DNA from 2 places in the Bacillus coreaensis genome. Region 2 is predicted to be linked to the other one. Evidence: a T-box and tRNA genes for the amino acid it is inferred to sense, from the RefSeq annotation. Region 2 holds a T-box; the other holds one or more tRNA genes.
The links. A T-box is a leader RNA that pairs with one kind of tRNA and senses whether it is charged. The one in region 2 lies ahead of ACQ5H4_RS09610 (valine--tRNA ligase), so its partner is inferred to be a tRNA-Val.
Positions count from the first base shown of each region.

Region 1: it has a tRNA-Val gene. The T-box ahead of ACQ5H4_RS09610 (valine--tRNA ligase) is inferred to sense a tRNA for this amino acid. The anticodon was not compared.

Region 1 is NZ_JBOCCY010000002.1:116,363-132,952, forward strand. Features, by position in the region: gene spoVAD (stage V sporulation protein AD) at 1-748, shown strand, start outside; gene spoVAE (stage V sporulation protein AE) at 762-1,118, shown strand; gene ACQ5H4_RS03745 (YjcZ family sporulation protein) at 1,206-1,328, shown strand; gene spoVIF (sporulation-specific transcription regulator SpoVIF) at 1,463-1,717, shown strand; gene ACQ5H4_RS03755 (UvrD-helicase domain-containing protein) at 1,772-4,060, opposite strand; gene ACQ5H4_RS03760 (hypothetical protein) at 4,193-4,465, shown strand; gene ACQ5H4_RS03765 (GNAT family N-acetyltransferase) at 4,492-4,914, opposite strand; gene ACQ5H4_RS03770 (YjcG family protein) at 4,921-5,433, opposite strand; gene ACQ5H4_RS03775 (alpha/beta hydrolase) at 5,549-6,271, opposite strand; gene ACQ5H4_RS03780 (TAXI family TRAP transporter solute-binding subunit) at 6,529-7,530, shown strand; gene ACQ5H4_RS03785 (DUF1850 domain-containing protein) at 7,648-8,175, shown strand; gene ACQ5H4_RS03790 (TRAP transporter permease) at 8,165-10,114, shown strand; partial or broken gene ACQ5H4_RS03795 (YozQ family protein) at 10,458-10,616, opposite strand; gene ACQ5H4_RS03800 (Fur family transcriptional regulator) at 10,851-11,291, opposite strand; gene ACQ5H4_RS03805 (hypothetical protein) at 11,468-11,599, opposite strand; gene ACQ5H4_RS03810 (helix-turn-helix domain-containing protein) at 11,609-12,826, opposite strand; gene ACQ5H4_RS03815 (S8 family serine peptidase) at 12,973-14,238, opposite strand; tRNA gene ACQ5H4_RS03820 (tRNA-Val) at 14,472-14,544, shown strand; gene ACQ5H4_RS03825 (manganese catalase) at 14,706-15,566, shown strand; gene trhA (PAQR family membrane homeostasis protein TrhA) at 15,627-16,274, opposite strand; gene ACQ5H4_RS03835 (DUF1836 domain-containing protein) at 16,410-16,590, shown strand, end outside.
Region 2 is NZ_JBOCCY010000005.1:74,343-90,932, forward strand. Features, by position in the region: gene hemL (glutamate-1-semialdehyde 2,1-aminomutase) at 1-620, shown strand, start outside; gene spoVID (stage VI sporulation protein D) at 765-1,922, shown strand; gene ysxE (spore coat protein YsxE) at 1,989-3,038, shown strand; gene ACQ5H4_RS09605 (hypothetical protein) at 3,047-3,238, opposite strand; T-box leader at 3,423-3,656, shown strand; gene ACQ5H4_RS09610 (valine--tRNA ligase) at 3,700-6,345, shown strand; gene ACQ5H4_RS09615 (bifunctional folylpolyglutamate synthase/dihydrofolate synthase) at 6,406-7,716, shown strand; gene ACQ5H4_RS09620 (diguanylate cyclase domain-containing protein) at 7,803-9,518, shown strand; gene ACQ5H4_RS09625 (hypothetical protein) at 9,650-10,735, shown strand; gene ACQ5H4_RS09630 (Maf family protein) at 10,920-11,477, shown strand; partial or broken gene radC (RadC family protein) at 11,521-12,069, shown strand; gene ACQ5H4_RS09640 (hypothetical protein) at 12,581-13,819, shown strand; partial or broken gene ACQ5H4_RS09645 (JAB domain-containing protein) at 13,924-14,064, shown strand; gene ACQ5H4_RS09650 (rod shape-determining protein) at 14,240-15,262, shown strand; gene mreC (rod shape-determining protein MreC) at 15,343-16,224, shown strand; gene mreD (rod shape-determining protein MreD) at 16,221-16,590, shown strand, end outside.

The DNA of each region.
Region 1 (16,590 bases), on a different contig from region 2:
TAGCATTGCTGCCAGACAATTGAAGCTACCATATCTCGGTATATTTGGTGCTTGTTCAACATCTATGGAAGGACTTGCACTTGCCTCTTTTTTTGTTAATTATGGGGGAGGAAATTATATCCTGACAGGTGCTACGAGCCATAATGCGGCTGTGGAAAAGCAATTTCGTTACCCTACCGAGTACGGTGGACAAAAGCCCCCTACTGCTCAATGGACCGTAACAGGTGCAGGTGTTGGCTTAGTAAAAGCAAATCAGGGAAATGAAAGTGGGAAGCCAGTCACAACATCAGCCACGATAGGAAAAGTCATTGATCTAGGTCTAACGGATCCTTTTAATATGGGAGGAGCCATGTCTCCTGCTGCAGCTGATACAATCTTAGCTCATTTTAAGGATTTAGAAATTGATCCTTCATATTACGACTTAATTGTAACAGGTGATCTTGGAAAAATTGGACATGAGACAACGTTTGGATTATTGAAACAGGAAGGCTTACCAATTAATAAAGAGCAATTTAAGGATTGTGGGATGTTAATTTACCATGAAGATCAACCTGTTCAATCCGGTGGAAGCGGGGCAGGTTGTTCAGCAACAGTATTGTATGGACATCTGTTAAATGAAATGAAAAAGGGAACTTACAAGCGAATTCTATTCGTTGCAACAGGAGCGCTGCTTTCGCCGCTTACTGTTCAACAAAATGAAACCATTCCTTGTATTGCCCATGCTGTTTCTATTGAAATGAACGAATAAGGGAGGGAAGAAGATGCTCGCTATGTTTTTTTGGGCATTTGTTGTAGGAGGTGCAATTTGTGTAATCGGGCAGCTAATGTTTGATGTAGCACGGCTTACCCCTGCACATACTTTAAGTACGCTTGTTGTTATTGGAGCAGTATTAGACGGGTTGGGATTATACGAACCATTAGCAGATTTTGCAGGTGCTGGAGTAACTGTACCAATTACAAATTTCGGGAATACTCTTGTTCACGGTGCCCTTCAAGAAGCTGAACAGCATGGAATTATTGGGGTATTAACTGGCATGTTTGAAATTACAAGCTCAGGTATTTCATCAGCAATCGTTTTTGCATTTATCGGTGCTCTAATATTTAAGCCAAAAGGCTAAAACTTTTTAGATATAGGACAAAGCCTACACGTTTTCAGGTCGCTTACATACGTTATAGTAAGTCAAGGAAAAGTGAGGTGACTTGATATGGGTTACGGCTATTGCGGCTACGGCTATGGTGGCAACGGCGGTGGATACGGATCAACTTTCGTATTAATCGTTGTATTATTCATCTTGTTAATTATTGTTGGAGCTAGCTTTTACAACTAATCTCCAAAAGGAAGTGTGAAGGAAGAAAGATCGTTTCTGTTCAAAGAAACGGTCTTTTTCCTGTTCAAAAAATCACCTTTTTTTGTTTCTTTCATAAGATGAGAGTAGCTTAAAAAGGAGGCGTGGTTTTAAGAATGGATAATCAATTTTTCAAAAATGTTGAAAAGAAAACGGGCGTTAATATGAAAGACATTCTTGAACTGGCTGGTTCATTACAAAATGCAAACTTTAAAGATGAAAAAACAGTTCGCAATGTAATCAAGCGTGTATCTCAAATTGCAAACAAACCAGTCACAAAAGAAATGGAAGATAAAATCGTTTCTTCTATTGTTGCTGATGGAAAACAACTTGATTTTAATACGTTATCTAAGATGATTAATAAAAAATAATTGAAAAAGAGAAGCTCTCGAAATTCGGGAAGCTTCTCTCTTCTTTTTCCTTTATTATTTAGGAAGGATGGGAGCTAAAAACCTAGAGGGCTTAGCATTTTTACCTCTTCTCTTATGTGGTATCGCTATATAGCATTCTTCTTTAGCACGTGTGATCGCTACATATAGTAATCGACGTTCTTCTTCAATTGGTGCCGACTCACCATTCCTCAAAGATTCTAGTGCGTAGTCGTGGGGGATTCCTCCGTCAACAACATCAACAATATACACGACCCGGTATTCTAATCCTTTTGCTCGATGAATGGTGCTAAGGGTAATTGCCTGTTCAAGCTGTTTACTAAGTTGTTTTATTTCTTTATTCATAGCACTCATATGCTTCGTGTGGTCTAGGAAGTCGATGATTGTTTGGAAGTTCTTAGCTGCGACCTTTAAATCTCGAATATCGTCAGAGCCTTTTTCAAGACTATTTCCTTCATTGCCACGCTTTTTTAGATAATCCCCAAATCCTACTTCCTTTTCAATAAATTCAATGCACTCTAGCGGAGTACGTCCTTTCAAGCTCCTAATGGAAGGTAATAGCTTTTTTAGCTTTCTTTCTTGAAAAGCATGTCCGGTTGAAATATTGGATAAGCATTCGAGCATGGAGCAATCATTCAAAATGCTGTTTGCTTTTAAGTCAGTCATAACCGATTGTCTAATAAAGAGAACTGGGAGAATCTGACTGATCGCGTGCTGGTCATCCTCATTAATGATTAGGCGAAGAAAGGACAACATGGATTTTACTAAATAACGTTCATAGAAGTTCTCGGAATCCAGATCTATTCGAAAAGGAAAGCTAGTCGTTGCCAGTCTTTCAAAAACTGCTCGGCTCCCGGTATTCGTTCGGTATAATATGGCGATATCATTTGGAACATAACCGTTTTGTAGTTTCTCATGTATATCCTGAACAATCATGGTTGCTTCCTCTTCTTCATCAAAAGGATAAAACAACATAGGTGAAAGAGAATGTTGATATTGAGCTTGCATGATTTTTTTTCTGCGAGCTGTATTTTTTTCAATGATCCGGTTGGCAGTTGAAATTATTTCATGTGAGGAACGGTAATTTTCGTTAAGGAAAATCATTTTACTATTTGGAAAATCTTTTTCAAAAGATAGAAGGTAATTAGGGTCACTACCTCGAAATGCATAAATAGATTGATCGTCATCTCCAACGGCAAATAAGTTTTCGGTTTTGCGAGATAGCAATTTAATTAGCTCATATTGTACTTTGTTAATATCTTGAAACTCATCAATTAAAAAGTATTGAAATCGATTTTGGTACATTTCTAACACATCTGGATGATCGGATAAATATTTATAGCATCCGATGAGCATATCATCAAAGTCAAAAAGGTTCTTCTTTTCCTTTTCTTGTTCATAATATTTATATAAATGCAACACTTGCTCCTCCCAACGACTAGCTGTCTGTACATCCTGTGGAAGAAGAAACGTATTTTTCCAATAGCCAATTTGTTGTAGAGCTAAATCGTATGCAAACTCCTTCTCATCAAGTGAGATTGTTTTTCCACCTTCTTTAAGTATTTGGTCCTTTTGCCAATCCTTTTTTATCAGTTTAGATGGATGCCATCTTTCTGGCTCATGGAAAGCTAGTATTCTATAAAAAATACTATGAAATGTACCAGTTAACAGCCTATTGATGTCTGTAGATGAAAGAAGAGGATATTGAATAAGCCTTTCTTTCATTTCAGTGGCTGCTTTCGCTGTAAACGTAACGAGCATGATGGATTTCGGATCTATTTTTAGCTCATAAAGCATATAGGCAGCTCTTGTAGTCAACACTCTCGTCTTACCACTACCAGCACCAGCAACAACAAGGACAGAACCGTTTACCGTTGTTACCGCCTTTAATTGTTGATCATCAAGTTGGAAACCGTTGTTGAATAATCGTTTTATATAGTGTGAGGTTATGTTTGTTTCTTGCCGAACGGTTGGTTGAAAGGAGGGAGAAGCTTTGACATATATTGATGGCTGAAATGTATGATGTTTGGTTGGAGATACAATCATACGTGTGACTGGTATTTTGAAGCCATTTCGTTCAACGTACTCAATAGATTCATTAGACATTTCAGTGGAATTACTTACTAATTCTTTACAATTCAAGTGCTTCCGCAGCATATGATAAAAATAGGGCTCCTCTTGTATTCCTAAATACAAACGGACCTGTTCTTTACAAATGGGACAATGAAGTTTTCCTTTCTTAGCTTCATCATATACAAATTGATAATTCTCTCTATCTAAAATGTCCAAATTAACTTTTTCATTATTTTTCATAGCAATTTTCATAATTAACCCCTTAAAATCAAAAACTCAATCGAACTCTATCATAACAAAACAATTACTCCTACATAAAGAAGAAAAAATAAAAGTTTTATTTTTCCAAAAGCTCATGGGAGATTTATGAAAGAGGTGAAGAAGATGGGCTATATTGCTCCAGTAGTTAATTTTCAATCAAACCAGTATATAGAGAGAAACTTAATAGCATCTAGAGATCCATATAAATATGAATCGGTTAATAGAGTAAATCCGATAAAAAGTGGAACTTCAGAGGATAATCAGCATCAGCAATCTTCTTTTTCTAAGAAATTGCTTCAAAGAGAAGAAAGAAAAGTAATAAGGCCTTCTAATGATGCTTTAGCACATATATATGAGATTACAGGAAAAGGAAAATACTTTGACATAAGTGTATAAAAAAATGCCTCAATTGAGGCGTTTTTTTATATATATTTCTTCATTGTTCGATGAGGAATGCCAGCATCCATAAACTCTTCAGATATGACTTCATATCCTAATTTACTGTAAAAGGGGATGGCTTGTGTTTGAGCGTTTAATTTTAATGCAGTATAATTATTTTGTTTGGCATACTGTTCGATTTGATCCATTAGTAGTTTCCCAGCACCGGTACCTCTGCTCCTAGACAGCACACAGATTCGTTCCACTTTTCCGATACCATCTAAATTTCGAAAGCGACCAGCACCTATAGGAATTTCCTGATCGTAAAGTACGAAGTGAGTGCATTCATCGTCATACTGGTCAATCTCTTCTTCCTCTGGTACTTGTTGTTCCTCAACAAATACCAGTTTTCGAACTTTAAAGGCATCCTGTTGCTGTTCTTTTGTTGTAACGATTTCTACATTCACTAGTATCTATTCCTTTCCAAGCCTAAAAGTTTCAAAAACTGTCCATGAGCCGTTCTCTAGTTGATACAAAAGATGGAAACGATCAACGTGTTCATCGTGATTCATCTTCTGCATTCTTAAGGATCCGAAAACATCTGAATGCTCATCATCTGATAATCTTTGTCCTAACGTGATATGCGGAACAAAGGCATATTCTGTAGCCTCTCCATAACCAAGAGCATCAATTGCCTCATGAAGATCCGTAATTTCAGTAGAAGGTTCTACTTTTAAATAAATTACATTGTTCACAGGGTGAAAAGAACTGAATTTTGGTATGTGAATATGTAAAGGAGAAAATCTTTTTGCAATATCATCAAGTTTGTTAGCTAATGTTTTTGCCTCATCCTCGTTAGCTTCAAATGGTGCTTTTAATGTGATATGTGGTGGAATGAGTGAGTAATGAGGATCATAGCGCTTTCTATATGAATTAGCTAAATCTTGAAGTGTTTTTCCAGGGAAAATAACAATTCCAAATTTCATTTTATGACCTCCGTTAATCTATATAATATAGAAGAATTGAATATTGAATATTATAACAAATTTTCTAAATCATTTATATAATTATACCCATACATGGTCCGTAATACCCTTTGCATTATGAACCAAACATCGTTTTTAGGGACGTTCTCAAGTCTCCTTGCCAATATGTCCAAGTATGATCACCGTCAAATTCATGATAAACATAGGAAAGAGAGTGATTTTTCAAGTATTTGTTCAGTGCCCGGTTCGGTGTAAGAAAATCATACACTTTTTCGTTTGTCATTTTTACGGCTGTCTCGTTTTTGCCAATGCTATGGTAAATAGAGAGAAGGCTAGTGGTGTTTTCATTAATCACTTCTTCCAAGATGCTGTTATTAATGTATGGGGACTGAAGAATGACCTTTCCAAATGTGTTTGGATATTTTATTCCGGCGAGTAGAGAAATAGTTGCGCCCAAGGAATCACCAATTAATGCACGGCCCATCCCCATTTGGAAGGTGGGAAACTCTTGATCTAAAAATGGAATAAGCTCATGGGCCAAAAAACGGATGTAAGCTTCGTGATTATTGCCTTTCGGATGATATTTTTCCCTTCGATCTTCAAATGTAAGATAAGGAACTCCAACAACAATAATATTTTCTATTTCTTTTTCAGAAAGTAGCTCATCACAATGCCTTGCCATTCGACCTAATTGGAAATAATCTTTCCCATCAGCTGTAACAAGGAGATGGTACTTGTACAAAGGTGAAAAATTGGCTGGTTTATATACCAAAAGGTTTATATCTTCTTTAAGTTCGTAGCTATAAAATAATAAGTCTTGGAGTGTTCCTTTTAGAATATTCACTTAGCATTTCCCCCTAACTGGAATATAAAGGTACTATTGAAATTTTATCATAAAATATTGTATGGAAATAAATTTATTTTACTAATGTATAAATACTGTATAGAAATACATAAATAAATAGAGTGTAAAAGAATGAATGATTGTAAAGTTGTAGGCGATAAGCTAGTTGTACCAAATTGTTTGACAAACTGATGAAGGGTTATGATAAAATTGAAACGAAAAACTGGAAAATTATAAAAGGGGGAATTCCATTGAAAAAGAAACGTTTTCTTCTCTCAACTGTTCTAATGTTGATACTGTCACTTGTGCTTGCTGCTTGTGGAGCAAACAATGACGAGGGAACTGGTGCTGAGGATAGCGCTGATACAGGTGCTGAAAAACCAAAGTTCATTAGTATCGTAACAGGTGGAACTGGTGGTACATACTACCCGCTAGGTGGATCATTTGCATCGATTATTTCGGATGCAACTGGTATTGAAACAAACGCTGAAACATCAGGTGCTTCTGCAGAGAACATGACCACACTTAAAGCTGGTGATGCAGAAATTGCCTTTTCACAAACTGATATCGCTTCATACGCTAAAGACGGAAAATTAATGTTTGAAGGAAATGCAGTTGATAATGTTCAAGCAATTGGAACATTATATCCTGAAACAATACAAATTGTTACTACTGCAGATTCAGGAATTAGCTCTGTTGAAGATTTAAAAGGGAAAAAAGTTTCTGTAGGAGCACCTGGTTCAGGTACAGCTGCTAATGCAGAACAAATTTTAGAGGTTCATGGATTATCATTTGATGATATCGAGAAGCAAGATCTATCATTTGATGAATCTACTGCAGGTATTCAAGATGGAACAATTGACGCTGCATTCGTTACTGCTGGAACACCAACAGGAGCAGTGGAAGGGTTATCTGCAACAGAAGATATTGTGATTGTACCAATTGCTGCTGATAAAATTGCAGAATTAATTGAAGCATATCCATACTATGTTGAGGACGAAGTTCCTGCTGGTACGTACGGCCTAACTGATAAAGTGGCAACTGTTGCTGTTCAAGCAATGTTAGTCGTAAAATCAGACCTTTCTGAAGAAGTAGTATATGATATTACAAAAGCAATTTTTGAAAACCTTGATAAGGTTACACATGCTAAAGGTAAATTAATTTCTGCTGAAAATGCTGTAAATGGTGTAGGAATTGACATTCATCCAGGTGCACAGAAGTATTACGATGAAAAAGGTATTAAAGCTGAATAATAAAGTAGTTTGCTGAAAATGTGACCGGCCGGCTTTTATAACCAATTATGGTTATTTTGGTCGGTCAATTTTTCGCTTTATAGAGATAAATATGTATTAGAAAATGGACGTGTTACCATGAGGAAAGTGATTAAAAGTAAATCCTTTCTAAGTTTATTCCTCAGTATGTTACTCATCATTTGTCTATCAATCATTCCATATAAAAAAGCACTAACTTTTCAGTTAGAGAACACTGGTAAGGTTCTTGTATATATTCCACTTGGAGACCTTCTAGAATTTAAAATAAAATATACACATTCGATTCATCTATCAGAAGTAATTGAGAGTTATCAAGTGAATAGCGATGGAGATATAAAACAGTATGAACTTGAATACTCTGATTTTTCCATCGGGATGCCAGAAAATGCATCAAAAGGTGAAGTTTTTGAGCAGAAGAATGGGAAATATTATATAAAAAATATGAATCGGATTTTTCCATACTTTGATCTAAGAACTGGAAAGGTCCGTGCTAATCATACAGTGATATATGGAGACAAGGAGTACCCTTTAAATAAATATGTAGAACCAGGTTCTTTGGTTAGAATAAAGGTAATTAAGATGAACCTTTATCAACAATGGAAAGGAGTGAATCTCATTGACGGATAAATTTGAATCTCTGTCACAAGAACAGCAAGAAGAACTATTGGAAAAATACGATCCGGAAGCTGGTACGAGAAAGCTAACAGGAATTTTAGGTTGGATTGTATTTCTCGGATTATTATCATTTTCATTATTTCAACTTTATACAGGTATTTTTGGTATTCTCACTGCTCAATTGCAACGTTCAATTCATTTAGGATTTGCGCTAGCTCTTATATTTCTACTTTTTCCTGCTAGAAAAACGAAAGGGAAAAAACATAAAGTTGCTTGGTTTGATGTATTATTAGCAATAGCTTCAGTTGCGGTGGGAGCTTATTGGCCACTAATGATCGATGAGTTAGTATTACGAGTTGGTATGTTAAATGATATGGACTTTTATATTGGGCTTCTTGCCATTATTCTTGTGCTTGAGGCAACGAGAAGGGCAGTGGGGTTACCAATAACGATTATTGCAGGACTTTTTCTTGCATATGCTGTATATGGGCCATATATGCCGAGCTTCTTAGCACATCGAGGGCTTTCACTTGAACGACTTGTTCAAACGATGTTTTATACAACAGAAGGAATCTTGGGTACACCTTTAGGAGTATCTTCAACGTATATCTTTTTATTTTTACTCTTTGGTGCCTTCCTTGTAAAAACAGGTGTTGGGCAGTATTTCAATGACTTGGCAGTATCAATTGCCGGAAAAAGAATTGGTGGGCCTGCAAAGGTAGCTATTTTCTCAAGTGCTTTACAAGGGACAATTAGTGGGAGCTCAGTTGCTAACGTTGTTACCTCTGGCTCATTTACAATCCCTATGATGAAAAAACTTGGTTATAAAAAGGACTTTGCTGGTGCAGTAGAGGCAGCGGCATCAACAGGTGGACAGTTAATGCCACCAATCATGGGTGCTGCAGCATTCTTAATGGTTGAATTTATTGGTGGAATAACATATTGGGAAATTGCGAAAGCTGCTGCTATTCCAGCTTTGTTATATTTTGCTGGAATATGGATTATGACTCACTTTGAAGCCAAGCGACTTGGACTAAGAGGCTTAAAAGATGAGGAAATGCCTAATCGAAAAGAAGTGCTTAAAAATTTCTATTTATTAACACCGATTATCGCAGTAATCGTGTTAATGACTTCTGGTATGACAGTAACAAGAGCTGCACTTTTTTCCATCCTTGTAGCAATTATTGTAGGAGCTATTAATAAAGAGACACGCATAGGTATTAGAGGGATTATTGAAGCGCTTGTAGATGGTGCAAGAACGGCGCTTGGAGTAGCAGCGGCTACCGCTGCAGCTGGTATCATTGTGGGGGTTGTTACAAAAACAGGACTAGGCTTAAAGCTTGCTAATGGGTTATTAGATCTTGCTGGTGGAGCGTTAATTCCAACTTTAATGTTAACCATGCTTGCAGCGATTGTGCTAGGTATGGGATCTCCAACAACAGCTAACTATGTTATTACGTCTACAATTGCTGCACCAGCAATCATATTGCTTGGTGTACCTGATTTGTCGGCACATTTATTTGTGTTTTATTTCGGAATTATCGCTGACATTACACCTCCGGTTGCATTAGCAGCTTTTGCAGCAGCAGGTGTTTCTGGAGGCGAGCCGATTCGTACAGGTGTACAATCAGCGAAGTTGGCTATCGCAGCATTTATCATTCCGTATATGTTTGTTTTATCGCCAGAGTTGTTAATGATTGATACAACATGGACGTACCTTATCTGGGTCATCTTCTCTGCACTTGCAGGTATGATGGCGATAGGTGCAGGAGTTATCGGGTATTGGATGAGAAAGCTATTCTGGTGGGAACGAATTGTTGGAATTGTCGGTGGGATTCTTCTGATTTATCCAGAAGGGGTTACTGACATCATAGGGTTAGTGACGTTTGGAGTATTAGTTGCACTTCAAATCATTATTAAAAGACCTGAAGCAACTAGAGCCATAGGATAAGAACAGAGCAAAAAGAGCCTAGCTGATATAAGGCTCTTTTTGCTTTTTAGGAGAAACCGATAAAATATTATATATTTTAAATAATCTATTTTGTTTACGTAAAAAACAGAAGGCTCTAATATAGTGAGGTTTGATTTCATTTACGAGTATGATTCGCTGAGTGATGTGTTGTTTGTCAGAAACATAAATAATTTCTACAGGTTGTTTTTCCTGTAGTGACTTCATTAATAATCGGTGCATTTACATCCCTCGCAGTGGATCGTGTTACTTTTATTATATGCGAACGAATGTTCTTTATTCAATAAATGAAAAAAAGTGTGGAAAAAAATCCACACTTTTTGAATCAGTCATTCTTCTCTAGTTCTTGGTCGATCGTCCCTTCATAATAACCATCACTTGCTTGTTCATGTGTTTGGGCCAATCCCATTTCGAGTTGGTTTTCGCTGTTGTAATCAGAGGGCTCAAAGGTTTTACCAGCAATTTTTGATGAGTTGTTTTTTTTCATTCCATCTCCGCCTTTTCATCATTATTCATACTTATTTTTTGACAAAAGGGACAAGGGCATACAAACTAAAAAATAAAAAACTGTACATGTTTTGGCAGTTTTAAGGGAATGGTTAATTTTTTCTGATTTTAAACTTACTTCCACATTTACAGATCACACTATGTTTTAAATATTTTATGGGAGATTGACATTTAGGACATACACTGTTATGCATATTATTCGCCTTCTTTTTTAATTAGTAACTTCTTTGTTTTCACTACAATTTTTACATACTCCATAAAGCTCGAGTTGATGAGAATGAACACGAAATTTAGTTAACTTATTAGCTATATCTTCCACTTCTCTTAATAATGGATATTTGAAGTCTTCAATTATTCCACATATATGACAAATCACATGATAATGTTCATCCATTTTAAATTCATATTTGCTTAATCCATTACCATAGGGTAATTCATTTAATATATTTAATTTTACAAACATTTTTACATTATTGTAGATGGTTGCAATACTAATAGAGGGGAGTTTTGAATGTATGTCATCCACAGTTGGATGGCCTTTCATGGAAGCAATTGTTTTTAATATTAGTATTCTTTGTGGCGTAATCCGTAGTCCACGTTCTTTTAATAAAGGGATAAGTTTTTCGAAATCTAATTCTAATTCATTATTCATAAAAGAACCTCTTTATTAGTAGATTAGAAATTTGGGAAGTTCAGATCGAGTATATAGTTAATGATAACACTTCTCATTCAGAAATCAATACTTTTTTATAATTATTTTAAATTAATATCTATTTTACTTAAAACAAAACAAAACGACGGTCTGAAGTTTCTCAGACCGCCGTACTTTTATGCTTCTTTCACTGGAGGTAAAATTGGGTGGCCCTGTGGAGCATCGGAGCTTGATAGAGCGTATGTTGCACCTGTTGAAGCTGTAAGAATAAATGCGATGACAACAAAGGAATGGATTAATTTTTTCATAATATCCTCCTAAATGGTTTTATTCAAATAATATATTGCTTTCTCAAACATACCAGTTGAATGATAATGTTTGGAAAGTAATTGATAAAACATAACTAAGTCATCTTTATTTTCATTTGAGCTTTCTAAATATGGAATAACAGTTAAAATAACGAATTGGATTGACTTTGATTGATTCTCCAATGCAAGGAGATAATATTTTGAAAGAATGGAATACTTTTTATTATTTAGAGTTTCTGAGAGAGTAAATGTGATGGTAAAGGCTTCTTTTGCAACTTCATGTAATTGCATCTCATAAGCAACCTGACCTTTAACATACTGTGTAACGAGACAATGAGTGGTAGGTGATGATTGTAAGGAAAGACTTTTATTTATATACAACATTGCTTTATCGTAGTCTTCAAGCTTTTTATAAAGAAGACCGATATTATGATAAATTTGAGGTAGGAGATTCGTTTCGTTTAATAATGTTGCATTTCTTTCTAAATGGTGAAAACAGCTTTTTGCTTCTTCGAAGATTCCAGAATGAGTGTAGTTAATTCCTAAGAGCATTAAGCAATGAAGGATCCGAATAAAATTATGCTCATTCATGTAGGATTGGAGGGCTGCTTTTGCAAAGTGAATGGCGTGACCGGACTGCTGTAAGGCAGCCTTTACCATTGAACGATAATATAAGAATTCGCCCGAAGAAGAGTCATGACTGATTTGAAATAAGGAGTCAAACTGTTGATCCGCTTGTTCAAATTGCCCCTTTAATATATACAGTACCGTAATACAATAATGAAATAAATAGATTTCTTGTTGGGAAAATGATTTCTTTAGTTTATTAAGAATTTCTTTTTGGTGGTCGGCTTGATCTACATTACCGAGAAATAATAGGTAACGCATCTTATACAGCTCGTATGTATGTAGGTAAGAGGTAAACGGAATAATTGCGTCATAATTCTTTAACTGGTTGATAATATCTTTAACCTCGTTTTTTTGGTAAAAATAAATCTTTTCATTTAATGTATTTAATAAGTCACCGATAATTTTTTCCTGTTCCTCGGCCCGATTTATGCTTATATGTAATCGATCGAGCAAGAAAGAAATGGTTTCATCATTTGCTTCCTTTCCATTATTTTCAATTTTGCTTAGATGGGAAACGGAACAAATTCCATTAGCAAGCTCCTTTTGGGTAAGACCTTTTTGAGTACGATAATACTTAATTAAAGGTCCGAATTGCAACGAAATCACCTCCTATTGATTATACTTTATCACCGTTAGCATAAATGTAAACCTATTTTTCAGATATTTTTGAATACAGGAAAAAAGGACGATACTTCGAACGTAAAAAACCATCCAGCGAAAACTGAATGGTTTTTACTCTAGCTTTATCTTACACGAGGGAATCCAAAACCTGAGGCATAGTCGTCTCCAGTTGCCGCACCAACTCCGCCGTATATATCGTATGATTTTGCACGAGTTTGTAGTTCGCTTCTAAGCTGTGTATGTGAGAGTGAAGGGTTAGCTGCCCATATTTTCGCCGCTAAACCAGAAACATGTGGTGTAGCCATAGATGTCCCACTAATTGTGTTATATCCACCATTATACCAAGTAGATTCTATTGCTGCACCAGGTGCTGATACTTCAATATCACGCTCTTGAATTACGAAATCACCATCAGTATTCGGATTGCCTCTTGATGAAAAATCAGCGACTCGATAAGTTCCATTTTGTTGAACATTTTCAAGTGCAGCCACCGCAACGGCATTAACTAAAGCACCTGGGTAACCAATGGTGTTGCTTGCAGAACCGCTATTACCAGCAGCTGCAACCACTAATAAACCTTTGCTGTAAGCATAATCAACTGCATTTGCAATCATGGTATCTTTTGAACTTGATCCAAGGGACATGGAAATTATAACCTTTGAACCTGTTCTTGTTGCTTCGTCTGCTGCATGTCGTATAGCTCCAGCGATGTCATCGGAATAGCCTGAACCACGGTCGTTTAGTACCTTGTAAGCCCAAAGGTCAGCTTCAGGAGCCACTCCATAAATTCCTAGTCCGTCACTACCGCCATGAGCTAATACTGTACCAGCGACATGTGTTCCATGACCGTTTTTATCGGAGCACGATCCGTTTATCAAGGGTGAACGATTTTGAGTGAAGTCTTTACACTGTTCAGCTGAACCTGCTAAGTCAATATGGCTTGTATAAACACCGGTATCTAACACAGCAACTTTAATTCCTGCGCCCCCGGATGTTTTTTGAACAGAACTATCATTATAGATTGCTTGAATCCCCCAAGGTGTTTGGTCACTAGGGAGAGCTTGTGCAGATACTCCAGGTTTTGCGTTTGCTTCTGTACGATCTTCGAGACTTACCTCTTCAACCACTTGGATGGTAAGATTCTTGTTTTTAAGTAAAGCGTTGTACTGACTTTCATTTACCGTTGTTGAAAACCCATCCTTTCCAAAGTCCCAGCGCGATCCATACGTTTGTTTGGCTTTACCCTTTTCACTCTGAGGTCCTTGGATGTACACTCGATAAGTATCCTTTGAAGCACTTTCTTGCTGCGCGCCTAGTGCACCGCTTGCAAATAATGATAGTCCCATTGCTGCGCTAATAAGCACAGAGCCTAAAGTTCTTTTTCTCATGTATGAACTCCTTCCCAACTTAAAGGTTCAACCTTGAGAGGTTGTAAGGTAAGTATAGTGATAATTTTTAAATAAAATCAATAGACTTGTAGAGTTAGAAAGTTGGGAAAATTTTTGAGATCATTCAGGGATACATGGGACTTATTAAAGAAAAATGAGAGACTTATGATATATGTGTGATGATATTGACAATTCTCATAAATCAAGTATAATATAATTTGTACTATAAAAGAGATCTGTTAGCTCAGCTGGGAGAGCATCACCTTGACAGGGTGGGGGTCGGGGGTTCAAGTCCCTCACAGGTCATACTAAAAAAGCTCGAAACCTTGTTATTTAGGTTTCGAGCTTTTTTAAATTTCCTAAATTGATATTTATGGACAGTCACCCAATACCTAATGAAACCATACAATAACATTGCGGTTTTATAAGGGATTTATAGATAGCCACATAAGTTGGAGGGTGACTCAATGTTTTATCATGTGAAAGAACTTCAATATCAAGCCAAGCCTGAAAGACCGGATCCGCTCTTTGCTAAAAATCTGCAAGAAGTGCTAGGTGGACAATTCGGTGAAATATCTGTTGCTTTGCAATATTTATTCCAAGGATGGAATGTGCGTGGAAACGGAAAATATAAGGATTTATTAATGGATACGGGAGCTGAAGAATTAGCTCATATTGAAATGTTAGCCACTATGATTGCTAGGCTTTTGGACGGAGCTCCGGTAGGTGATTTAGAGGAGGCTGCTAAAGATCCGGTAATTGGTGCAATTTTAGGAGGGATGAACCCGCAACATGCAATTGTTTCAGGTCTGGGTGCAATGCCAGCCGATAGTGTTGGGAATAGATGGACGGCAGATTATATTATTGCTAGCGGAAATTTATTAGCTGATTTTAGAGCCAATTTAACTGCTGAATCTCAGGGAAGATTACAGGTAGTAAGATTGTATGAAATGACGAATGACCGAGGAGTTAAGGATATGCTTTCCTGGTTAATCGCTCGTGATACGATGCATCAAAACCAGTGGATTGCAGCCATTAAGGAACTAGAAGCTAAAGAAAATGTTGTGGTTCCAAGCACGTTCCCACGTAATTTAGAGAAAAGAGAAGTATCACATGTGTTGTTTAATTTATCCGCAGGAAATGAAAGTGCAAGTGGTCGATGGGCTAGTGGTCCAAGTATGGATGGTGAAGGAGTATTTCAATATGTTGAAAATCCAGTACCTCTTGCCAAAAAACCAAAATTAAACCCTGCACCACCTTATATTCATGATACACCTCCTGCTGTACTAAAAGATACAGCGGGAAAAATCCCTCCAAGTATGATGTAATATTTAGATAAAAGCCATTATCTGTGTATGGATAATGGCTTTTATTGTATCGATTTATTTTTATAGAACATACATATACACGCATAGGAAGTGAGCAGTCGATCCGAGCATGATGAAAATATGAAAAATCTCGTGAAACCCCATAAAACGTGATTGAAGAAATTTAGGTTTCGCTCCGTAAATAATACCGCCAATTGTATAAAAAATTCCTCCTAAAACAAGTAGGAATAAACCAGAACTGCTCAAAATATCTGCAAGGGGAGAAGCGACAAAGATTACCATCCAACCCATTACAATATAAATAACTGTTGATAACCAACGAGGACATTTAAACCAAATCATTTTAAATAAAACGCCGCAAAGAGCAGCAAACACGATAATAGTAAACAGAAGCCAACCGGTAAATCCATTTAGACTAATTAAACAAAAAGGAGTATATGTCCCTGCAATGAGAATAAAAATCATTGAGTGATCAAGCCTTCGCAGAAAAGCAATGACCGAATCTTTTGCAACAACCATGTGATATGTGGCTGAGGCTGAATAAAGCAATATCATACTTATCCCAAAAATGATAACGGATGTAATTGCCAAAGCGGAGCTCGTTGTTAAGGAAGCTTTAATCACCAACGCTAAGAGGGCGATAAACGAAAGAATGGCTCCGGCTAAATGGGTAAGACCATTGATAGGTTCTCTAATATAAGAAAGCATGTGCTTCTCTCCTTTTTGTATGTAGTTTTTATAACTACTTACTATAGTATACGTATTACGACAACTAGTCAACATTTACTAATAATGAATTGTGAAGTAAAATTGAAATGTATATAAACGAAAAGGGAGAGTATTATGAAACATCTTGATGAGCTTATTGACGAGCTAGGATTGCATCAACAAATTACAATGGATGACATTCCAGCAATTGATTTATATATGGATCAAGTGATTCAATTATTTGATCAGAAATTTAATGATACGAAAAGAAATAAAGATGAGAAGTTATTAACGAAAACGATGATAAACAATTACG
Region 2 (16,590 bases):
TAGAGGGCCTTAGAGATATTACTACTCAATATGGGGCACTTTTAATATTTGATGAAGTAATGACCGGGTTTAGAGTTGGATATAACTGTGCACAAGGATATTTTGGGATTACTCCAGATTTAACTTGTCTTGGAAAAGTTATTGGTGGTGGGCTTCCTGTTGGAGCCTACGGAGGAAGAGCAGAAATTATGGAGCAAATCGCACCAAGTGGGCCAATATACCAGGCTGGAACCCTTTCTGGTAATCCTCTTGCTATGACAGCAGGATTAGAAACACTAAGTCAGCTAACACCAGATCATTATGAGGAGTTTGCGCGTAAAGCAGCATTACTTGAAGAGGGAATAAGAGCAGCTGCAGAAAAACACGATATTCCTCACACCATTAACCGTGTGGGTTCGATGGTTGGATTTTTCTTTACAAACGAAGCTGTTACAAACTACGAGCAAGCCAAAACATCAAATCTTGATTATTTCGCTACTTATTATCAAGAAATGGCAAACCAGGGAGTATTCTTACCACCTTCTCAATTTGAAGGAATGTTCCTTTCAACAGCTCATAGTAACGAAGATATTGAAAAAACAATCAAAGCCATTGAAATTGCCTTTTCTAAGCTAAGATAAATATAAGGATAGAGACTCTTTTGGGTCTCTTTTTTTTGTAAACACACACTTAGCGATTACTTTTATTCATAAAAATATTCACTAGTTCATAGAGTGATAATGACATAGTGATTAAACGTATAGGATATGAAGGGAGGAGTCGCTTTGTCTCAGGGTAACGAGTCGTGCTTGCGATTTTCATTAGAAGAATCGGTGTGGTTTCAAAAGGGACAGGAAGTAGAGGAGTTAGTTTCTATTTCACTTGACCCAAATATTACGATTCATGAAAACGAACAATATGTCACCATTCAAGGTGCATTAGAATTAACAGGGGAATATCAGCGTTACAATGATGGCACTAATGAGGAGGAGGATTTGTTTACTGCTCCGAAGTTCGTTCATCATGTGGAGGAGAGGGAAGAGGGACTTTATGAGTTTTCACACCGTTTTCCGGTAGATATAACCATTCCTAATAACCGTATTCAAAGCATTGATGACATCCATGTTGAAGTGGAAAGCTTTGATTATCTTTTCCAAGAAAGAAGCTGTATGAAGCTAACTGCCGATTTAACGATTACGGGTCTTTATGGTGATCAGCAACACAAACCAGTACATGAAGATGCAGAAGTGGAGGAAGTTCAACTTGAGGTTGCTTACCGAGAAGCAACCGTTGATGAGATAGATGAAAATGTTGAATTATCTAATGAGCTTCGTACAGAACTACAAGAGGAACCAACGATTTTGGAACATGAGTATGAACCGTTCGCTGTGGAAGCGAGAAAATCAGCAGATGACACAGAGGAAAAAGTGGTTTCAATAAATAAAGCGGTTGATCTTTTTGAAGCACCACAACTTCCTGTGAACGAAGCAAAGGAGCCTGAAATTACTTTTTCAGCAGCTCGAAGTGAAGGACCTCAAGAGCTTGCAGAAGAAATTGTTGAGGAGGCACCAGAGGTTGAGCTTCAGCCTCTACCAGAAGCCGAACTTCAGCCACAACCAGTGACAGAAATTCAACCACAAGCAGAAAGCCAGCCAGAAACGGAAGAAGAATCTTCTTCTTCACCTCCTCAACCTAAGATTAAGAAAAAGAAATCTTCAAAAAAGGGGATGTCTTTAACCGAGTTTTTTGCTCGAAAAGAGGAGACGGAAGACCTAACAAAACTTCGTGTAGCCATTGTTCAAAGCGGAGAAACGGTCGAACAATTAGCGGGACGTTACGAAGTACCTGTACAACAATTACTTAAGGTAAACCATCTTGAGTTAAATCAAGATATATACGAAGGGCAAGTACTTTATATACCTATTCCTATTGCCCATAAATAGAAGAACAACCATTGGGCAGGTGAAAACTCCTGCCCTTGTTGTTTTTAATGGAAGGGTTGAGCCTCCTTGTCGAATGTTAATTATTTGCAGCAAATGGAGCCGGTGTTAAAAAATTACGGCGTAAAGCCACACTTTATTGAGAGATTTGGGAAAATATATCGTGTTTATAGTGATAAAGGAGTATTTGCTCTAAAAAAGATAGCTCCTAAACACGGAACCGATTTTATTAGGCATATCCAATATCTCTATCAGAAAGGATACAATCGGATTGTCCCTGTTTATCCAACAGTTGATGGACGCTATGCGGTTTTGCATAATCAAGCGTTATATTACCTTATGCCATGGTTACCCAATGAGGAAAAAGAAAACAGGAATGAAAGAAATCAACAGCTCTTTCGGGAGCTAGCAAGGCTTCATACATTGTCCCTTCATGAAGTGACCATTGATCCCAAAGAAAAAGAGGAACATTATACGTCTCTTTCATCACTTTGGGATAAAGAGACGGAATTTATTGAAGGCTATATTGAAGCGTGTGAAGGAAAACAATATATGTCCCCTACCGAACTTTTGTTTTGCTTGTATTACAATGACATTCGTCAAGCACTAACATATTCCAAAAACAAGCTAAAAGAATGGTTCGAGCTAACAAAGGAAGAAACGAAGGCTAGGGCGGTAGTGGTTCATGGTAAGATCTCTTCTGAGCATTTTCTCTATGACGATAGAGGTTATGGATACTTTATTAATCTTGAAGGCAGCAGAGAAGGAGCTGCTATTCATGATATTTTACCTTTTTTATCAAGACTGTTAAATACCTTTCCAAAGCGTTGCGATGACTGCATAGACTGGTTATATGTGTATTTAAAGTACTTTCCATTAAAAGATGACGAAATGCTTTTATTATTAGGGTATTTTGCTCACCCTGGCCCCGTGTTAAGGGTGGTAGAAGAGTATTATAAATCAAAAGAACATAATGAAAGAAAATTCGTTCAAAGGCTACAGAAACAATTTTGGTTATTAAAAAATTCTGAGTACGTTGTCATGCGTATTGAGGAAATTGAAAGACAAAAAAAACAAGCTGCAGCAGCAGCTCAAAGTAACGAGGGAGCCCAAAGTTAATGGGCTCCCTAAATAAATTCAAAGTGAAATGCAATAGCTAGAGCAATGAGTATGGCTAGAAACAATACATCAAATGTTGTTGGAAGAAAAATGGTTCGAATTCCTTGAAAGATGCAAAAAGGGAGAATGAATTGTCTGCATACGCCTCTCACAGTCCTTAACCATGGTGGTAATGTATAAGGATTATACCTTCTTTTCACACCAATCCCTCCTATGTTCATAAAGTAAAACCATAGACGATAGTAAAAAAATGCTTCTTCCATTACTCTATGTATGGTTATAAAAAAATATGGGTATCCTTATTGACGTTAACATACTTTTTTATGTAGTATATGGAGTATAAAATGAAGATTCACATCTTTAAACTTACATAATTGAATACTGAAATCTGCTTTGAAAGGGAAGAGTAGGTTGGTTACTCGCTTTAAGAGAGGGAAACTCGCGTCTGAAAGGTTTTCTAAGCGTTCCAATTGAAGGTCGCCCTTGAGCATCTTTTACGAACAGCTATGCTTTGTAGTGAAAGACGGGAAGTCCGTTATCTATTTTAAGAGCCAATCATGGTTGTTTATTGATTGGAAAAAAGGTGGTACCGCGAAGCAAACTCCATTCGTCCTTTTTAGACGATTGGAGTTTTTTTGTATTTAGCTTAGGAGGGAACAAAATGGAAACAAATGAATTAACAATGCCAACCAAATATGACCCAAATACGATTGAACGTGGTCGATACGATTGGTGGCTAAAGGGAAAATACTTTCAAGCACTTAATGACCAAGAGAAAGAGCCATATACAATCGTTATTCCACCACCAAACGTAACAGGAAAGCTACACTTAGGGCATGCTTGGGATACCACCTTGCAGGATATTCTTACGAGAATGAAACGTATGCAAGGGTATGATGTATTGTGGTTGCCAGGAATGGACCACGCTGGTATTGCAACACAAGCAAAGGTAGAAGAAAAGCTCCGTGCCGAAGGAAAAAGTCGATATGATCTTGGTCGTGAGGCATTTGTAGAAGAAACTTGGAAGTGGAAAGAAGAGTATGCGAGTCATATTCGTGAGCAGTGGTCAAAGTTAGGTCTAGGTCTTGACTACAGCAGAGAGCGTTTCACGCTGGATGAAGGCTTGTCGAAAGCAGTAAGAGAGGTTTTCGTTTCTTTATATAAAAAGGGTCTTATCTACAGAGGAGAGTATATAATCAATTGGGATCCAGCAACAAAAACAGCGCTTTCTGATATTGAAGTTATTTATAAGGATGTTCAAGGTGCTTTCTACCATATGAAATATCCTTTAAGTGACGGCTCAGGATTCATTGAAGTGGCAACCACAAGACCAGAAACCATGCTTGGTGACACGGCAGTTGCTGTTCATCCTGAGGATGAGAGATATAAGGACTTGATTGGTAAAACAGTTATTTTGCCAATTGTTGGTCGTGAAATCCCGATCGTTGGTGATGACTATGTAGATATGGAATTTGGTTCAGGCGCAGTGAAAATAACTCCGGCACATGACCCGAATGACTTTGAAATTGGAAATAGACATCATCTTGAACGTGTACTTGTGATGAACGAAGACGGTACGATGAATGCGAATGCTGGTAAATACCAAGGGTTAGACCGTTTCGAGTGTCGTAAGCAAATTGTTAAAGATCTTCAAGCAGATGACGTATTATTTAAAATTGAAGAGCATTTGCACTCAGTTGGGCACTCAGAAAGAAGTGGTGCAGTTGTTGAGCCATATTTATCAACACAGTGGTTCGTTAAAATGCAACCTTTAGCAGATGAAGCAATTGCCTTACAAAAAAAAGAAGATAAAGTGAATTTTGTTCCTGACCGATTTGAGAACACGTACCTGCGCTGGATGGAAAACATTCGTGACTGGTGTATTTCTCGCCAGCTTTGGTGGGGCCACCGTATTCCAGCGTGGTATCACAAACAAACAGGAGAGGTGCTCGTTGATCATGAGCCTCCTGCAGATATTGAAAACTGGGAACAGGATAAGGACGTATTAGATACATGGTTCAGTTCTGCTCTTTGGCCGTTTTCAACGATGGGCTGGCCAGATATCGAATCAAGTGATTACAAGCGTTACTATCCAACCGGATGTCTTGTAACTGGTTACGATATTATCTTTTTCTGGGTATCTAGAATGATCTTCCAAGGCTTGGAATTCACAGGAGAACGCCCATTTAAAGATGTCCTTATTCACGGACTTGTTCGAGATGCGGAAGGACGGAAAATGAGTAAGTCACTTGGAAATGGTGTGGACCCGATGGAAGTAATTGATAAGTATGGAGCAGACTCATTGCGTTATTTCTTATCAACCGGTAGCTCTCCAGGGCAAGATTTACGTTATAGCACGGAAAAGGTAGAAGCAACTTGGAACTTTGCTAATAAAATCTGGAATGCCTCGCGTTTTGCTTTAATGAATATGGACGGTTTAACATATGAACAAATTGACTTAAGTGGTGAAAAGTCTGTAGCGGATAAATGGATTTTAACAAGACTGAATGAAACCATTGAAACCGTAACAAGACTATCAGATCGATATGAATTTGGTGAGGTAGGTCGTGTTCTATACAACTTCATTTGGGATGACTTCTGTGATTGGTATATCGAAATGGCGAAGCTTCCACTTTATGGTGAGGATGAAGCGGCAAAATTAACAACAAGATCTATATTAGCTTATGTACTTGATCAAACGATGAGGCTTCTACACCCCTTCATGCCTTTTATCACAGAAGAAATCTGGCAGAACCTTCCTCATAAAGGAGAGTCAATTACGGTTGCATCATGGCCAGTAGTAAGTGAGGAATTAAATGATCATCAAGCTGCTTCTGATATGAAGCTGTTGGTTGAGATTATTCGTTCTGTTCGAAATATCCGTGCGGAAGTAAATACTCCGCTAAGCAAAAAAATCAACATGATTGTAAAAGGTAAAGACGACATGATCTCTGCTGTGTTGGAAAAGAACCGTGCATATATTGAGCGTTTCTGTAATCCTGCAGAATTAGTCATTGGGACGGTAGTTGATGAGCCAGAGAAGGCGATGACAGCTGTTGTAACAGGAGCAGAAATTATTCTTCCACTAGCTGGACTAATAAATATAGAGGAAGAAATTGCTCGACTAGGAAAGGAATACGCTAAGCTTACCCAAGAGGTAGAACGTGTTCAAAAGAAACTCAGCAATGAAGGTTTTGTAAAGAAGGCTCCTGAAAAAGTAATTAATGAAGAGCGTGCAAAAGAGAAAGACTACATGGAAAAACGAGCACTTGTAGAAACACGTTTAAATGAATTAAAAGGACTATAATATTTAGTGGGACGAATCTAAAATAGATTCGTCCCACTAAATTATGAAAGGTGAACCATCATGTTTTTGACCTATGAAGAAGCAGTGGCATGGATTCATGCTAGATTAAGGCTCGGAATCAAGCCGGGGCTTACAAGAATGGAATGGATGATGGACAGGCTTGGTCATCCAGAAAAACATTTTCACTCCGTACATATTGGGGGGACGAACGGAAAAGGTTCGACTGTTACATTTTTGAGATCCATTTTAGAAGAACAGGGCTATACGATTGGCACCTTTACTTCCCCATATTTTGAGCAATTTAACGAACGAATTAGTGTAAATGGAAAGCCTATTTCTAACGATGATATTGTTCGTTTAGTCAATATAATAAAACCTTTAAGTGATGAACTTGAGCAAACGGAACTAGGGGCACCAACGGAATTTGAGGTCATTACAGCTATGTCACTCTATTATTTTGGTGAGTTGTGCTCGGTTGATCTGGTACTATATGAGGTCGGGCTAGGTGGACGGTTTGACTCAACAAATATTATAAATCCGGTTCTGTCGATAATTACTAGCATTGGTCTTGACCATACTGCCATCTTAGGTGAGACCCATGAGAAAATTGCATTTGAAAAAGCTGGAATTATTAAGCCGCATGTACCTATTATTACAGCTGTACACCAAACAGAGGCCTTACAAGTAATAAAAAAGAAAGCATTGAAAGAGAATGCAGATTGTTTTGTATTAGGGGAAGACTTTCATGTTCACAACCATCAGTCATTAACAAATGGTGAAGAGTTTGATTGGAAGATGGCTGATAAAAACTGGCCTTCAATTCAAACGACGATGATAGGTAAACATCAAATCGAAAATGCTTCTTTAGCGATTATGGCTGCTCAGCTATTAAATGATACGAAGCAATTTGTCATTGATTTCACATCTATTATAAAGGGCATAAAAAAAGCCTATTGGCCAGGGAGATTTGAAGTAGTAAGTAATGACCCGACGATTATTATTGATGGAGCTCATAACGAAGAGGGAATTCACACATTGGTCCGTGAAGCGAAGAAACGCTACAGTGATAAGGAAATCCATATCGTTTTTGCGGCGTTAAGAGATAAAAAGCTAGATGGAATGATTCAAGAGTTAGATGGAATCGCTTCTCAAATTACCTTCGTATCCTTTGATTTTCCACGTGCAGCAACCAGCAAGGAACTCTATTCGATTAGTTTGTCTGAAAATAAAAAAGAAAACATGGATTGGGAGCTAAGTATTGAAGAGAACTTACTCCATCTAAGGGAGAATCAAGTGCTTATTATTACGGGGTCGCTATATTTCTTAGCAGAGGTTAAACCCAAATTACTAAAGCTACTAGAATCAATGTAAAATAAACTATGACAAATATCTGAATCTTTGATAAACTTAACGTAAATGTAAGTCTTTTCACCCATTAATAAAGGAGGAGGAAGGAATTGGATCCAAAAGCAAAGAAAATTATTTGGATATCTTGGCTATCAATTGTACCAATTGGGCTCTATTTAACATATTCCTTTTTCCCACCATTAATTAGTGGGGTAGATTTAGATCTATTAGCTTTTCTTTTGCTAATCTCTTTCGTTGCATCTGTCCCAATGGTTGTAAATAATACTCCTATTTTTCTTATTCAATGGGTATCATTGGCGGTTTTTCTAACATTTGGATTATTTTATGAAATGATTCTTGTGCAATTTGGTATCATTGTCCTTTTAATTAAACTTCGTGTCACGAAACAGCAATTATATCGTTTTCCTCTTAATTCACTTATGTTTTTTATTTGCTCGTTATTTAGTGGAGTGATTTATTATGCTTTAGGTGGCGTTCATGGCATTGCTTTGGTAGAGAATCCGAAGCTGCTACTGATTGCGATTACTTATGCAGTCGTAAATTACGCTCTCAATCAGTTGATTCTATCGGGTATAAGATATGCTTTGTTTAAGCAAAAACAGCAGTACTTTGGTAAGGATTTTATCTGGGAGACTATTACATCTACCCTTACTTTGCCTATAGGGCTAGTTCTATACACGTTATATATCGAGGTGGGCGTTGTGGCTCTATTATTTGTTGGAGTCCCGTTTGCTAGTTTATCGATCATATTAAACCTCTACTACTCCACAGAAAAGGTGAATAGTTATCTCCAAAAAGCGGCAGAAATTGGACATGAGCTTGCTGAAAGACTTGATGTGGACGGAGTATTAGGACTCTTTTTACAAAAATTAAAAACCCTGCTTCCAGTAGATGAAGCATTTGTGTTTGATAAAGAGAATGGTCAATTGCACATCATTCGGATGGAGAGAAACCATGAAGAGTTTCGATCCTTCAATACCATGAAACCTTTAAAAAAAGGAGAAGGAATTGGTGGGAAGGTTTGGGCAGATAAGAATGCTCTTATTTTCTCGAGCAGCAAAGAGTGGAAACCTATAACAAAGGAACCGGTTTCTCTGAATATGGAGAGTGTACTTTGCGTTCCTATTGTTAAAAGCAACGAGGCGGTTGGAATCTTATTGCTAGCTTCTTCTGAAAAAAGGGCGTACGAAAAATCACAGCTAATGATTCTTGAAATTTTATGCTCTTATTTAGCGGTAGCGGTGGAGAATGCGAGACATTATGAGAAGACAAAAGAAATTAGTGAGCGGTGCGCACTTACTAATCTGTACAACTATCGATACTTAGATAATGAGCTGCAAGTAGAGTACGCGAAGTTGATGGCTACTGAAAGAAAGAAAATTTCTCTTATTTTGTTAGATATCGATCATTTTAAGTCAGTAAATGACACATATGGGCACCAAAGTGGGAATGAAATTTTAAGAGAATTAGCTGGTCGATTAGAGAATTTAGTCGAAAAAAAGGGAACGGTTGCGAGATATGGTGGAGAGGAATTTACGATACTTTTACCTGATGTAGATAAGCAAGAGGCTCTCAAACTGGCTGAGCTTGTACGATTAACGATAGCTAATTGGCCATTTACCCTTGAACAACATATTTCGGAGAAAAATAAAAAGCTACTAGTAAACATTACAGCATCAATTGGAGTAGCCACATCCCCGGATGATGCGGAAGATCCTCAATCATTAATACGACACGCGGACCGTGCATTATATGTAGGTGCGAAGCGTGCGGGAAGAAATAGAGTAGCTCAATACGTAAAATAAAATAGAAATTACAAAAATAACCAAGAAATTTGGCGAAATCATTCCATGACAAGACGACAAAAGTCTTGTTATTTTTTTTGTACTCTATGATAGGATGAAACAAGCACTCATCTTCGAAGGAGGCAAATGTAGTGGAAAACCAGAAAAAAAATACTATCACGATTAAAATTGATGGTAAATCAAGAATGTATCAAGAGAATAAGCAAAATCTAAAACCAGAAAAAATGACTTCTAGTAAAACTTTTGTCGAAGATGATGGTCGAAAACTAGAATTCAATAAACGACCAGTAGAAAAGGGACATATAAAGGAACCGAATTATGAGGAAGTGGCAGCGGCTTCTGCTGAAAAGAATGAAGAAGACTTTGACTGGATTCTCCCAGAAACTAGCGAGGAACCAGAACTAGAGGAGTACAAGATTGCTAGCTATACTAGTAAACCCAATAAGGGAAAGAGCGTGATCAAGGCCCTTAAGAAAAATAAAAATAATCTATCTCCTTCTATTTTCTTTGCCCTCTTTTTTGCCGTAATCATTGGAATGAGCTTTGGATTTATCCTCTTAAGACTTGTCATAAGTGACCAGACGCTTGGAGGACAAGAAGTAGTTACGACGGTTCCCCCTACGGAACAACAAAGCGAACAGGCGAATGTAGTAAGTTATACATTACCGGTTGTTTCTACTTTTGTTGTCCAAGAAAGTGCCTATTCTTCTGTTGAAGCAGCAAATGAAGGCAAGAAAGTTCTTGATCAAAAAGAAATTCCCTCTTCAGTCGTTACTACAGATAGAAGTTATCTGTTTGTTGGCATTGGTGTAACGAAAGAAAGTGGTAAAGCAATTGGTGAAGGTTTAATGGAAAAAGGCATCGACGATATATATGCAAAAGAAATACAAGTCGGTGGCATTCAGCTAAACGAAATCACCAGTACGGAACAAAAGTTACTAGAACAGGCATCACAATTATATGCACCACTAGTGACAATTAGTACAAGTCTCACACTTGAACAATCCATTCCTGAAGACGCATCAAATACTGTCACACAAATGAAAGTCGAGTGGGATAAAATTGATAGTAATGAAATTAAAAGTGAAAGATTTATTCAGATCAAAGAGGAAATAGATAAAGCAATAACTGTAGCTATAAATCCATCAAAAGAGAAGAGTGCTGAGCTTCAGCAGCATTTATTAAGCTTTTTGTCCTTATACCAATCAGAAAAATAAAAATATCGACATTTTCGGATATTTTCCGGGAAATGGCGAAAAAATAGCAGAGTCTTGTCAATCCATTGACAAGCTCTGTTTTTTTTTAGAAAAAAGGTCAGTTAATAAATGACTGGCATTCTATTTTTTGTTACGATAAAAAGGTATCTCCCCTATGATCCAAATAAAAAGGTAAGGTGATCTTATGCAAAGCCTCATTTTAGCCTCTTCCTCTCCTCGACGAAAGGAACTGTTATCCATTCTTCAAATCCCGTTTGAGGTTAAAGCAAGTGATGTGGATGAAACCTTTCATTCTGAACTTGCACCACAAGAAGTAGTTATTAATTTAGCAGAGCGTAAGGCAAAGCATGTGTCAAAAAATGATTCTTCAGCTATCGTCATTGGTGCAGACACGATCGTTGTTGTGGCAGGTGAAATTTTAGGGAAACCTAATAACCCAACCGAAGCTTTTGAGATGTTAAGGAAATTATCTGGTTCGACACATTCTGTATACACAGGAGTTGCGATTGTATCGGCTGTTCGAACAACGACTTTTTATGAAAAGACGGATGTAACATTCTGGGAGTTAACTGACGAAGAAATTCACTCCTATATAAGTACCGGTGAACCGTACGATAAGGCAGGAAGCTACGGTATTCAGGGATTCGGTAGCACTTTAGTGAAACGAATTTCAGGTGATTATTTTACGGTCGTTGGATTACCGATAGCACGTCTTGTCCGCGAATTAAAACCTTTTAGGTGATGAAGGTTCTAAGTCGCCCTCCCAAAAAACTAGGAGGTACGAAATGCGAACAGAAGCTATGATGATTAAGGACTATCCCCATGAAGACCGTCCCCGGGAGCGCTTTGTAAAAAGCGGTCCAGAAAGCCTTTCAAACCATGAACTTCTTGCTCTTCTTTTGAGAACGGGAACAAAAGAAGAGTCTGTTCTTCAATTGGCCAATCGACTATTAAATCATTTTGAAGGACTTAGGCTTCTAAAAGAAGCGACCTTAGATGAAATGACCCAAATTAAAGGGATTGGGATGGCTAAAGCTATTCAAGTACTTGCTGCCGTAGAAATAGGGAGGCGAATAACAAACTTGAATTATGATGATCGGTATGTCATTCGTTCACCTGAAGATGGTGCTAAGTATGTCATGCAGGATATGAGATTCCTTAGTCAAGAACATTTTGTATGTCTATATCTTAATACAAAAAATCAAGTCCTCCATAAAAAAACAGTCTTTATTGGGAGCTTAAATGCTTCCATCGTTCATCCTCGCGAGTTGTACAAGGAAGCTATAAAACGTTCTGCAGCTTCTGTAATATGTGCACATAATCATCCATCAGGAGTGCGCCTGTATGGTGCCGCATAATAGCATTCTAAAAGAATTAGAACTCCTTACATGGTTCTATGGTCAGCATCTTACCTGAAAGGGAAACCTGTAAAGGGAAAAAAGCATGATGTGAAAAGGGAAAGAGACGATTTGCTATCATATCGAGTCAGTTTCTCAGACCAAGTGATGTATGGTAAAGGCTAGACTGCTTGAATCCTAGGCGAAGGAGCGAAGGGTACGCCGTTACTTATGATAGCTAACAGGTAACGAGGACAATATCGTAGGAGTTCTCCTGACTTTTTACGATTGTAAGGATTGTCCTTCTATACTCTATAAAGAGTAAAACGTCAAAAGGGGTACCTAACCATCACGTTCTATTATGTTGCATAATTCAGGGATTGCCTAAGTGCAACAAAGGTTGTATATGGTAACGGAGTCACCATAGTACTCAACGTTTACCTGTAATGGGTTTAGCAAGGGGAAGGGTGACAGGCTACAATTCGTTCATTTGAAAGGTGTCATGAACATGGCAAAAAATCCATTTCAACAATTAGACGTTTTGAAAATGGCTATACAAAAAGGGAAACAAATTACGGATTGCTATCGTCTTATGTATAAGAAGGATTTATGGATAAGGGCACAAAAACAATTATATGATCTGAAAAATTCAACTGATTTTCCTATGTTAGAAATCGATGAAATCATCTTAAATCTAAAAAAGGGAATGTTCCGTTTCGATAATCATAGGGACAAGTTACAGGATTCAATTTCTCCATCTTATAGAGAGTTAATGGTCCTTGAGGTAATCAAGGTAATTCTTACAACCATATTTAAAGAAACTCACTATAATAAGGATGAACTGAATCAATCTCTCAAAGAAGTAAAAAGAAATTGGAGTGACCAAACCTGGTTGATTTTAGGAAATATAAATCATAAAGAGTCTCCTTTTTGGTACCATCAGCTCCTGAAAAATATTGAAAATAAGGTAAGTGACCGACGTTTCTTCCTCCTCCTTCATAATGCAATATTTTCAGGATTAATCGATAAAGAAACTACAAACAAAGGTACATCTCTTAAATCAATACTTTACTCTATTTATTTTCAAGAAGTGGATTTATTATTGAAAATGAAATTGAATAAGGGGAAAATTGCAAATACTACCTTAGGAACGTTCAAGTATTTCGAAGAGTTTGAACAGTTCTTCATGACATTTAAAGGTTCAAAAGACGAAGCAGTCCAGGTTTTTAATGAGGTACAACGAGCTTTTAGCTTGAAACTTTTATATGAAAACAAAGAATATTCCTTGACCCTTTCCAATCTCAAGGAATCTGCTTTTTTATGTGGATATGAGATGATTTCGTGTAGGAAAACTAACACTCTTCTTTTTAAGATTCCTTTCGTTACATTAAAGAGACTATCAAAAAAATACGGAAAGATGGAAGATTTTCTCCCTATACCTCGACCGGCATTAATCAACCTCTCGGAACGTCAAATTATGCGGGTGTATCATTTTGAATTAATAAAGGTAGTTATGATGTATAGAGGAGCAAGTAATTGGCATGACCTCTCTAAACTATTCTCCTTAGCTAGAGGCAGTTTTATCAGAACGATAGCAAGGAAAAGAAAGTGTTCAGTTAACAAAGTTAGTCTAGAAATGAAATCGTATCAACAAGGTGATCTTTGTATAAAAGTGAAAGTGGAAGGAGAAGTTGAACGCTTATATCCATTTATTAAATTATCTGAGTTTTCCTTTTTGAGATATTAAGCCTTGTAGCTGGCGAGCCGTATACGCTAAAAGGTGTACGTACGGTTCTGTGGGAGGAGAGAAGAAACCAGTAACTGTTATTTGGCGCTTTTCTCCTACCCTACGATCCTACTCCTAGCAAGGAGGACATTGAGGTTACGAAAAGACTAGCAGAATGTGGGAAAATATTAGGCATAGAAATTCTTGACCATTTGATTATTGGGGAAAATAAATTTGTCAGTTTAAAGGAAAAAGGCTATTTATGACACTATGAATTTATTTGACGATGCGATATAATAAGCTTTATGATTTTTTTGCAATAAAACACTAAGATGAATTCATAATAAATAGCTTTGACTAGCAAAAGTGAATTTCCATATTGGACAAACCATTAGACGGATGACTTTATTCGACGATTTGGATGAGAAAGGGAGATACTTCATGTTTGGAATAGGAACAAGAGATCTTGGGATTGATTTAGGAACAGCAAATACACTTGTGTATGTGAAAGGAAAAGGGATTGTTGTAAGGGAGCCTTCTGTTGTTGCGCTGCAAACAGATACCAAACATATTGTAGCAGTAGGGAACGACGCGAAAAATATGATTGGCCGTACACCAGGTAATGTGGTAGCTCTTAGACCAATGAAAGATGGTGTTATCGCTGATTATGAAACAACTGCAACGATGATGAAATATTACATAAATCAAGCAAACAAAAGCAAGGGACTCTTTTCAGGCAAACCTTATGTAATGGTATGTGTACCATCAGGTATAACGGCTGTAGAACAGAGAGCAGTGATTGATGCAACTCGTCAAGCTGGTGCTAGGGATGCATACCCGATAGAAGAACCGTTTGCAGCTGCAATTGGAGCAAATCTCCCTGTATGGGAGCCTACAGGAAGTATGGTTGTCGACATCGGAGGCGGGACAACTGAGGTTGCTATTATCTCATTGGGCGGTATCGTGACTAGTCAGTCCATTCGCATTGCTGGAGATGAAATGGATGAAGCAATTATTAATTATATTCGAAAAACGTACAACCTTCTGATCGGTGATCGTACAGCAGAAACGATTAAAGTGGAAATTGGAAGTGCGGGTGACCCTGAAGGCATTGAGAATATGGAAATACGTGGTCGTGATTTGTTAACAGGACTACCGAAAACGATTGAAATTAGAGCGGAGGAAATCTCGAAAGCTCTTCATGATACGGTATATGCAATCGTTGATGCGGTTAAGGTTACATTGGAAAAAACTCCACCAGAACTTGCTGCAGATATTATGGATCGTGGGATTGTCCTTACAGGCGGAGGTGCGCTTCTTCGTAATTTAGACCGAGTGATTAGCGAAGAAACCAATATGCCAGTACTCATTGCTGAAAACCCACTTGATTGTGTGGCAATAGGTACAGGAAAAGCTCTTGATCATATTCATCTCTTTAAAAATAAAGCTTCAGAAACACGATAAGCAAATGATCTTTCCCTCACTCCCTAAGGAGTGAGGGAATACCCCTGTGTGGGAAAATATTTTCACTTGAGGTGTAAGACATGCCACAATTTTTATCAAATAAACGCCTTATCATATTACTAGTTAGCATCATTATTCTCGTGGCATTAATCGGTTTTTCAATAAGAGAGCGAGAGAAGTTAACATGGCCTGAACAATTTATTAAAGATACGACAGGATGGGTACAATCGGCCTTTTCGCGTCCTGCTAATTATGTAGCAGGTTTCTTTGAGAATGTTAGAGACTTGCAAAATACATATGAAGAGAACAAGGAATTAAAAGCTAGACTAGACGAGTTAGTTCAGCTTGAGGTAGATGTTCAAACACTAGCAAAAGAGAATAAAGAGTTAAGAGAGATTCTAGATAATAAGGAAGATCTAAGCGCATTTGATCCTGTGCAGGCCATCGTTGTTGGTAGAAACCCTGAAAGATGGCATGAACTACTCGTTATTAATAAGGGGAAACAAGAAGGTATCCAACAAAATATGGCGGTTATCACTGCAAATGGGCTCATTGGAAAGGTGAAAAGCACGAGTCAATTCACCTCGACCATTCAGCTATTAAGTGCAAATGACCCAACAAATCGAATTTCTGCAAAAATAATAGGTGAAACAGAAACTTATGGGACCATTGAAGGATATGATGAGGAAAGGAAACTCCTTAAACTTAAGAGGCTTCCGTATGATGCGAAAATAGAGAAAGACCAGATTGTTACTACTTCCGGACTAGGTGGAGTTTTTCCAAAGAATTTACCTGTTGGTAAAGTGGTTGAAGTCGTTCCAGATGAATTTGGATTAAACCAAACTGCGTATATAGAGCCAGGTGCCGATTTTTATGATATTCGTCACGTTATGGTTGTTACAGTTAAGACGAATACACCAGATTTAAGTGATATTTCTAGTGAAGAGGAGGAGGAATTGTGAAAAAACTCCTTCTTCCTATTTTTGTATTGTTTTTTTTCATTCTAGAGAGTTTGTTTGTCGAGCTCTTTTCTCCACAGCTTTTTAATAGTGATCGTATCATCGTCCCTCATTTTCTTTTAGTGGTTCTATTGTTTTTAACTGTTTATGGTGGAAAGAAACAGGGGATCCTGTATGCGGCTATTTTTGGGCTGCTCTTTGATATTGTCTATACAGAAGTGATTGGGATATATTTCTTTTTGTATCCACTGATCGCTTATTTTGTTTCAAAGACGATGCAGCTTATACATAATCATCTTGTTGTAGTTTCATTAACCAGCATGGTGGGAATCATTCTACTTGAACTAGGTGTGTATGAGTTAAATTTTT